Regions from separate parts of the Paenibacillus sp. FSL R10-2788 genome, predicted to be linked through region 1. Evidence: riboswitches for the same ligand, from Rfam matches in the RefSeq annotation. Region 1 holds a riboswitch; each other region holds the start of a gene.
The links. Region 1 has a riboswitch for cobalamin ahead of NSQ50_RS03790 (S-layer homology domain-containing protein). Riboswitches for the same ligand answer to the same signal wherever they lie in the genome.
Positions count from the first base shown of each region.

Region 2: it holds a riboswitch for cobalamin, as region 1 does, so the genes downstream of both, NSQ50_RS04430 (DUF4430 domain-containing protein) here and NSQ50_RS03790 (S-layer homology domain-containing protein) in region 1, are expected to answer to the same signal.
Region 3: it holds a riboswitch for cobalamin, as region 1 does, so the genes downstream of both, metE (5-methyltetrahydropteroyltriglutamate--homocysteine S-methyltransferase) here and NSQ50_RS03790 (S-layer homology domain-containing protein) in region 1, are expected to answer to the same signal.

Region 1 is NZ_JBBOQA010000001.1:865,165-868,363, forward strand. Features, by position in the region: gene NSQ50_RS03785 (cellulase family glycosylhydrolase) at 1-746, opposite strand, end outside; cobalamin riboswitch at 1,089-1,289, shown strand; gene NSQ50_RS03790 (S-layer homology domain-containing protein) at 1,454-3,199, shown strand, end outside.
Region 2 is NZ_JBBOQA010000001.1:1,029,799-1,032,997, forward strand. Features, by position in the region: gene NSQ50_RS04425 (GAP1-N2 domain-containing protein) at 1-1,396, shown strand, start outside; cobalamin riboswitch at 1,524-1,726, shown strand; gene NSQ50_RS04430 (DUF4430 domain-containing protein) at 1,897-3,199, shown strand, end outside.
Region 3 is NZ_JBBOQA010000001.1:4,906,613-4,909,811, forward strand. Features, by position in the region: gene metE (5-methyltetrahydropteroyltriglutamate--homocysteine S-methyltransferase) at 1-1,349, opposite strand, end outside; cobalamin riboswitch at 1,505-1,710, opposite strand; gene NSQ50_RS21900 (undecaprenyl-diphosphate phosphatase) at 1,810-2,670, opposite strand; gene NSQ50_RS21905 (DedA family protein) at 2,721-3,199, opposite strand, start outside.

The DNA.
Region 1 (3,199 bases):
AGAGCCGTAATCGTCTTATAGAGATGATCCATTCTTGTTTGTGTAGGTGAAGACTCTAATGAAGGCAATACAAGTGGGCGGAGGTCGTTTTTCCCACCGGATTTCCGCACGATCTGATAGAAGGAGTTATTGAGTTCAGTAAGCATTTGCTCCATTTTTGCTTCGTCTGTGCTTCCACCATCGGTGAACCGAGGTTCATTTATGCTCTCGAACATCAGCTTATCGGATTTGTCCTTAAAGCGATCGGCAATTTGAGTCCAGGCTGCATTATAACGCGCCAGCGTTTCATCGTGTTTTTCTTCCATATGGCTTACCCATAGCCAGGAATCATGATGGACATTAATCATGACATAAAGCTTGGCGTCCAGTGCCCAGCCGACAACTTCTTCCACACGGTCGAGGTAGGCTTTTTCTAGGGTATAGTCTGGTGCCGCACCCATGTGAGTATCCCAGGTCACAGGAATCCGAATACTTTTATAGCCTTGAGCGGCGATCTTTTTAATAAGTTCTTGGGTCACACGAGGATTGCCCCAGGAGGTTTCGTCCTCACCTGTAGCATCTAAAGTATTACCGAGGTTCCATCCGGGCTGCATTTCGTCTACATAGGATTGGATCTTACTCTTTGGCGCTGCCTTAGCTTGTTGCTCATCCTTAGTTGCAGCTGCAGCCATGGATGAGAACAGAGAGAGCAGAAGAGCGGTGACAAGTGTCAATGATAAGAAGGATTTCTGGATTCGCGTAGTCATTGAATTCTCCTTTGTGAGATAAATTTAGGATGCTTGGACCTGGCTTTGACGCTGTACTTGGTGGTTAGATGAACACGAACACCTCCAATGTTATTTTTGTAAACGCTTTCTGAATATACCCTAACATAGAATTCACTCAGCGAGTACCTTACTAATTTGTGGCAAATTCATATAAGAATTAGTGATTTAAATTAATTTTCCCCACAGTTGGATAAAGAAATTATTTAAATATCCCTACTCGTAGAAATTGGTTATTCAATAGGATTATCTCTAGCTGCCCGTTATACAAAAAAGAAATATAACATGACAAAAGCATATATATTAGATATGATGAAGCATGAAAATTTAAAATTAGAAATAGGTGCCAACTATGAATGTTGCGGAAGTACAATCATAGAGTGGTTAAATGGAAAGCGGGTGTGAATCCCGCGCGGTCCCGCCGCTGTGAAAGAGGAGTCCTTGCAAAATGCCACTGGGAAACTGGGAAGGCAGCAAGGGTGATGATACTTGAGCCAGAATATCTGCCTTTTTCTGTTACACCATCAAACTCTACGATCGATAGAGAGGTGCTTGAATAGTGTTTGCCAGCTAGTATTGTGGTTCACTATCTTAACCTCTTGACGTTTATGTTGAGTGGTTTTTTTGTGGTTATAAGAAAGTTTATTCTGTTTTTTTATCATAGGTATGAAGGGAAGGGTTATGGAAAAATGAAGAAAAATAAGTTTTTAGCGTGGTTACTCATTGTAGCTGTATTTATTACGACATTCTCTACAAGTGTTATCCCGGCTCAAGCAAATGGAGCAAGCTCTACTCTTAAAGGGTACGTAACTGTAGCCGTAGAGAAATTCACCGTAGGCCAAGGGTATATTAAGGAACCTATTAAAGTTCCGATTTATGAAGGCGATAATGGCGCATCTTTAATAACACGTGCGCTAGGAGATGGGAATTATAGATATTTAGGAAATATAGATAGTGGTTTTTATTTATCAGAAGTTAAAGATAGTGGCAGAAGCGAAGTCAATATTCCACAATATATTTTAGATATGATTTCAGCTGATGGGAATACAGTCGGCACTAAAGCAGACCCAGAGTGGTTAAGTCAGTTTGACTATACTTCCATGTCGGGTTGGATGTATGCAGTAAATAATGTGTTTCCTCCGTTTGGGATGACCGATTATAAGCCTCAAGACGGTGATATCATTCGAACTCAGTTCACCACTTATGGCTATGGTTCTGATCTTGGCGGCTGGGGAGAAATCCCAGTTCAACTTGCCAATAAGGATGCTTTAACTGCGGAAATCGCCGAGATTAACAGTGACCCTAATAAAGAAACTATTTTGGACAGACCAGTAGTACAATCGGCAGTTTATCAAGCCTATTCCGTGCTCGAAAATATGGCAAGCTCTCAAATAAGTGTAGATCATGCGCTTGTAGGGCTTAACCATGCATTAGATATAGAACCCCCTGTTATTACTGTAAGTGGCATACAAGATAAACAGGAAGTATCTAATAAAGATATAAGCTTCAAAGTAGCTGTCACAGACAATGTATATAGTGACATCATTCCAGAAGTGAAGTTGAATGGTGTTACTTTATCACCTGCGAATGGGGAGTACAAAGCTTCTCTGAATTCAGGCAGTAATGCAATTACTGTAACGGCTCTTGACGGAGCTGGAAACAAAACAAATGTAACTTATCAAGTTACTTACAAACTGGAAACTACAGTTGCCGTCAAACAACAGTTAGATAAAAGCCTTGCCTATATTCTAAACACTGTAAAGAATCCGTCGTTTGGTACAGGTAGTGGAGAATGGTCGATTCTATCTTTAGCACGGGCGAACTATACAGTGCCTAACGGTTATTACGATCTTTATTACAACAATGTAGCAACAAAAATAGCATCGATCATTAAAGAGGATGGAAAACTCGACGCCAATAAAAGCACAGAGAATTCCAGAGCGATTCTAGGGCTTACCTCTATCGGAAAAGATATCACAAATGTTGCGGGATATGATCTGAGAAAAGCACTCGCTGATTATCAATATATCCAAAAGCAAGGCAATAATGGTCCGATTTTTGCTCTGATTGCGCTAGATAGCCATAACTATGAGATCCCTGTAGTTGATGGAGTTACAGAACAGACCACAAGAGAAAAACTAGTTCAGTACATTTTAGATAAAGAGGTTAAAAAAGGTACAGCAGAAGCTGGTGGCTGGGCATTAGGCGTAACCAAAGCCGATGTCGATATGACTGCGATGGCGATGCAAGCTCTTGCACCTTATTATGCAACCCGAGATGATGTAAAAGCCGCCGTGGATCGGGCCATCCAATGGCTGTCCGATAACCAAAACAATCAAGGCGGATTTACAAGCTGGGGAAGCACTAGCAGCGAAAGTATCTCACAGGTAATTGTGGCCTTAACTGGTGTAGGCGTAGATCCGCACACTGACACT
Region 2 (3,199 bases), 160 kb from region 1:
CAAAGGAACAGGAGTTGCTCCTAAGGCACTCTCCCTAATGCAGGATCTTGCTGCTTCAGCAGATAGATTCTTACTGAACCGCTTATCGCTTTCCGATATGACGCAGGAGGAGCTTCTGGAGGTAGTTTTTTTACGGTATGGTAATGTTGTCGATTGGCAGCCGCCACTGGATAGGATTAGCAAGCAGAAAGAGAATGCGCTGCGTGCAGCTTACCGCTGGTTTGGTGAAGAGAAGCCGAATGAAGAGATTTTTACAGGATTGTCTCCGCAGGAACTAGACGATGTGCAGCTACTGGGTCGTCGTTTGCTAAAAGAGGCGCGTGTTCTGGAACCCTTTGAACGGCTTCCGCTAGCCTTTTACTATACAACTCAGCGTGAAGGGGGTCCGCTGGATTACGATGCGCTTCTGGAGCTGTTAAAGCGTAAATCCGGTTCCGACAAAGAAATCATCTATCGGTTTTTTGCTTGGTCGCAAGGCAATCCTTTATTTACGGTTTCGAATAAAAAGCTGCAACCGGGTTACCGTAAGGCGATTCTGAAGTATTTCCTGAGCAGTGATCGTGAAGCGTTCAAGAATCGGGAATTCCGAAAGAACTATGTCGCGGCAGCTCGGCCTGCTCTGCAAAATGTGTACAATGAAGCCCGCTCCCAACTGGCTTCCCCGCTGGCGCGCTGGATCAGCCGCAGCCGATTTCGACTCTTAATCTCCGGCTCCATTACGGGTATTCTGGTGATTATTGCAATTATCGTATTCAGTATGTTACGCCCGGATGATACGAAGACGGCTCTGCCGGGGACAAGCCCTGAGCCGACCCCTGTTCAGAGTGCAGGTAATGAGCTGCCTCCGGCTTCAGTATACTTGAAGGATCAGAGCGACGAAGGAGATAAGGGGAGCAGCATATTGGTGTTCACCTTCGCAAGTGCAGATGACTGTGTGCAGTTTCAACCGACTGAGATTAGTTTAATGTCTTCGTCTACAGAGATAGATAAAAGCTTTAAGGTCGCTGCTACGAATGGCACTTGTCCAGTGCCGTCAACGGATGGGACGGATGAGGGAAACGCCGCTGACGATTCAGATGCCGCTGGCACTACTGGAGGAACAGCAGAAGGTGCAGATGCTCCTAACGCAGTAGCTGATGCTTCTCCGTCTCCTACGCCTTCCTCTGATACTGAGGACAGCACTGGGTTGCCTTCCGCAACAGCTGTGACTGAAGGTGAACAACCATCCTATCAGGTTGAGGTTACATTGGAGCCTGGAGCGACAATTCTAGAGAAAAGTATGATCAAGGCCGGAAGATTTACATTGATCGTAGATCCCGACCCTAATTTTCCACCAGCTTCTGATTCAAGTGCTGAACCCTCCCCAACTGCAAGTCCGGAAGGAACAGCCGAATAACAAGCTTTCTGAACAGCAATACCTACCGGCAGGTGGTGTATTGCTGTTCATTTTTTTGCTGCCCATACTAAGCTTTTCTATAGACATGCTATGTATTAATAGATATGATTATGGATGTCAAAATAAGATACTACATACTGGAAAAGGTGCAGACTCTATCAATCTAGTCGTCTGCTTAAAAGGGAAGTCCGGTGCATGAGTCCGGCGTGGTCCCGCCACTGTATGTGCGGAGCGTTTCTTCTATAAGCCACTGCCCTGAAGGTAGGGTGGGAAGGTGAAGAACAGCGATGAAGCATTAGCCAGGAGACCTGCCTTTTTTGTGAGCGTTTCTATTCTTCGTGGGGTAAGAATGTGGAACATATACAGATGGACTATCGGCAGGAAGCAAGCGCCGGAGCCTCGATTTGTAATCTTCCCTGACCGCCCTCCAAAGGGGCGGTCTTTATGTTATGCGTCTTATTCCCAGCAGTACCCATTCTTATACAGAAAGAGGTTAAACAATGAAGAAAATCATGTCTTCCAAGTTTGTAGCACTTGGGCTGGCCTTATTCATGGTCATTTCAATTCTAGGAACATCTCTTGCTCCGGCAGGACAAATATTTGCAGAAGCGAGCGCTGGCTCCGGTCTGGAAGCAACTGCTGCGGAGCGGATTAATGTTGCGGATGCGACTTATGCGGCTGCAGAATATCTCTTGAAAGGTGGCGTGCAATCGGATTGGCAAGCTATTGGATTAGCGCAAGCAGGATATAAGCTGCCAGCCAGTTACCATTCAGAGCTTGAGAAAAAAGTAAAGGATGCAGCTGGCAATTTCGCCAATGTAACCGATTATGCTCGAATCGTGCTCGCAGTGAGAGCGATTGGTGCAGATCCTACTAGCTTTGCTGGTAACGGAACGACTCCTGGCTATAATCTGATTGAGAAAATTTATAATAACAGCAAGCTCAGTGAACAGACGCTAAATAATCCGGTATATGCCTTACTTGCGCTGGATTCTGGTAAATATAATATCCCAAGTGACGCGAAATGGACGGCGGATAAGCTCCTTACGGAGATTCTCTCCAAACAGAATCCGGATGGGGGCTTTGCATTAACCTCGGGCGCAAGTGAGTCTGATATGACAGCGATAACCTTGACGGCTCTGGCGGCACATAAAAATAATCCTGAAGCCTACTTAGCAGGGCTACAAGCCGTAGCTTGGTTATCTGCAGCTCAAGATAGCCATGGGGGTTACGGTGACAGTGCTGAAAGTAGCGCACAAGCAATCCTTGGACTCACATCCTTCGGAGTTGATCCTAGTGGATTAGAATACACCAAAAACAAAGTGGATCTAATGGAGAACCTGCTTAGCTATCGTCTAGCTGATGGTAGCTTCACCCATAGCCGTGGTGGAAGCAGTAATGTTCTGGCGACAGAGCAAGGACTTCAGGCGCTGGTTGCGTATAATTTGCTGTATAAAGGAAGCAACAGTAAGCTATACGATTTTTCCAAATCCTCCGTTCAGAGCTCACTCATCTACGCTCCTGTAACGATTGAGGGACCACGGGCCACGTTGGCACAAGGGTACGCCTATGCTGGCAACGCACTTGGAGCGTTAGAGAAGCTGGCGCTTCAAACGAACTTGCCGATCACGAATCCTTCGGGCAGTTATGTGACTGGCATCGGAAGTATTGCTGCTGGAAGCTTTGGTGGTTATGACGGATGGATGTATGTTGTATCACGTGACGGAAAATGGATTAATCCCGATGTAGGCATGAGTGATTTTGTACTTAAAGATTCAGATCAGGTACTGGTTTATTATGCCG
Region 3 (3,199 bases), 4.0 Mb from region 1:
GCCTGGCGCACTTCGACTGTCTGCGGAAAGCTACCAATTGTAGTGGTTGGCAGAAGTGGAAGCTGCCATTTCTCTTGCTGCACCTTTAAGCGCTCAGCAAAAGGCAGACTGCGTTGGTCTGGTAGAGCTGCAAGTGCAAGCACTTGCTCCGCCACATCCTTACGGCCACGCTCAGGTAGTGCGCGGAACGCTGCAATAGCTTCACGACTAGCGGCCAGCGCTGCTTGAGAAGCTTCTCCTTTATCTGCGACGGCTGCTCCGAGCAGACTAAGCTCTTTAAGCTTCTCATCGGCAAAGGCTAACGCATTCTTAACTGTCGCCTTCAGCTTCACTTCACCTTGAACGGTGACTGGGACATGCAGCAGGCTGCAAGAAGGCTGAAGAATAAGACGATCAAGCGGTACATGAACGCTGAGCTTTTCTACCAGTTGCAGCTTAGCGTCTAAATCGGAACGCCAAATGTTCCGTCCATCAATAATTCCGGCACCCAGCCATTTGTCCTTCGGCCAGCCAAGACGTTCGATGGAAGCCAGATTCGTTCCACCATCGTGCACAAAGTCAAGACCCAAGCCTTGAACAGGCAGCTCTAGCAGTGCCTCCAGCGGCTCAGCAGCTTCAAAATACGTCTGTAAAATAATATTCAAGCCCGGCACGGAGCCGGCAATGTCTGTGTATATCGAGTTAAGCAGTGTTAATTCTTCTTTACTTATGCCTGTAACAATCGCTGGCTCATCGATTTGTACCCAGCTTACCCCTTCTTGCTTCAGTTCCTGTAGCAGTTGAACATAGACTGGAACAAAACGTGCAGCAATCTTGGCGATATCTGCCGCTGCGTAACCTTTGGACAGCTTAAGGAAGGTATACAGACCTAAAAGTACCGGTTTACCTTCAATCCCTGCCTGCGATTTAGCAAAACGATAAGCCGCTAGAGGTTTGTTTTCAGTCAGGCGTGGTGTTTGTGTGCCGATCTCTGGAACGATATAGTGATAGTTCGTATTGAACCATTTGGTCATCTCGCAGGCAGTAGCCTCAGCATTACCACGGGCCATTGCAAAATAAAGATCAAGCCCGATGTCGCCGCCATCATACGCATACCGTGGAGGTACGATTCCAAACATAACAGCCGCATCCAACACATGATCATAAAATGTAAAATCATTTACCGGAATAAGCTCAATTCCTGCTTCTTGCTGGGTCTTCAAATGCTGCAGCTGGATTGCTGCCATTTCGGAGCGGAATTGCTCCTCATTTATTTTCCCCTGCCAGAATGCCTCCAGTGCCTTTTTCCATTCGCGGTTCTTTCCGATTCTCGGATATCCAAGATTGCTTACTTTTACCTTATTCGTCATTTCGATACACTCCCTCTTCAATCTCTTATTTCAAACTCCAAAACTACTTGCTTTCCTATAAAAAAGAGCGCCCTTCCCTAAAAAAGTCAAAGGGAAAGACGCCCATGATATACCCATGGTTAACGTCTAACACCTCCCTATCTTCCGTAGGTGAAGCAGTGCTGTTGAAACAGGCAGGTCTCCTGGCTAGCGGCGTCAACATCTTGAGCAGTCTTCCCAGCAGTAGTAAATTGCCAGTGACCTCTGTTGCTCGAGATTCTTCCGTTACAGTGGCGGGACCGCATCGGCTTCGAACCGAATTTCCCTATTAAGCCTACCGAATTACTATTTTCCGGTCAGCACCTGTCTCCGATATCATTCATCATTTGAGTGTCTTAATCTGATGTCATCATACGTGAAAGCCCCAGCAATCTGCAATAGATTACTGGGGCTTCTGTTATATCGATTCCTTATAACGGACTTAGAAAAATACGAAATATACTACAGCAGCAAGAATTATACGGTATATAGCAAACGGTAAGAGCTTGATACGATTGATCAGTTTTAAGAAGAAACGCATCGATAACAGCGCAAATAGGAAGGCACTAATAAAGCCTGCAATAAAAAACGGCAGCGCGTCCATGGTGAAATATTGCCAGTTCTTCATCAGTGACAACAGACTGGCACCTGCCATGATGGGTACTGCCATAATAAACGTAAAATCAGCAGCGGCACGATGGCTCATCCCGAGGATTACGCCACCAGAAATCGTCGAGCCCGAGCGTGAAAATCCAGGCCATAACGAAAAACACTGTACAAGACCTACACCAAGTGCCTGTTTGTATGTAATCTGATCTACACTCTCAGTTCTGATCTTCTTCGGCCCAAACAGATCCGCAATAATCATTAATATAGCCCCGATCACTAGACCAATTAACACCGTTGAGGTAGAGAATAAATGCTCATCAATATAATCATTAAACAGAACACCTAACACACCTGCAGGCACTAACCCTACCAGAACCTGTGTCAGCTTGAGGTGCCCGCCCTGCTCTAACTGCGGTAGCTTCTCTGTTACAGGGTCCAACTGCTTACGGCTGAAACGCCTTAAGCCCAACAGATCAATGAATCGATTTCTAAAAATCACAACAACCGCTAATATAGAACCCAGTTGAATAACTATTTTGAAGGTATTTGCCGTATATTGTCCAAATAACTCCTGTGATTTCAGCCACATATCATCAACAATAATCATATGACCCGTGGAGGATACTGGAGCAAATTCGGTTAAACCTTCAACAAGCCCCAAAATAATGGCTTTAATAATCGTTAATAGCTCCATGTGTTTCCCTCCTTTTTAATAGTCATTTCTATTATCAGTCCTCCACCCGCTTAGCCCTCAGTGTTCATTCTCCGGCTGCGTTTGCGGAAGTACAGAAACCCAAGAATAACTAATCCGCCAGCAATTAGTACATAGACCACATTGGAGTACACATCCATGTACATGGCAATGTCTTCCCAGGATTCGCCCAAAGCCGCGCCAATAAGCACAAGCAGCAAATTCCATCCCAATGTGCCAATCGTTGTGAAGATCATAAATACTCCAAATTTCATACCTGACATTCCCGCCGGAATCGAAATCAGACTGCGGACCAGCGGAACCATCCGACAAAACAATACAGTCCAATAGCCATATTTATCAAACCAGGCGTCAGCCTTGTGGATATCTTTTTTAGTAACGCGAATTAGACCCCCCCAGCGTTCAACCAGTTTCTCTAACCGGCTCACATCCAATAATCGGCCAATATAATAGAGAATTACTGCACCCAGTAGTGATCCAGCAGTGGCAGCAATGATTACACCAGGGATCG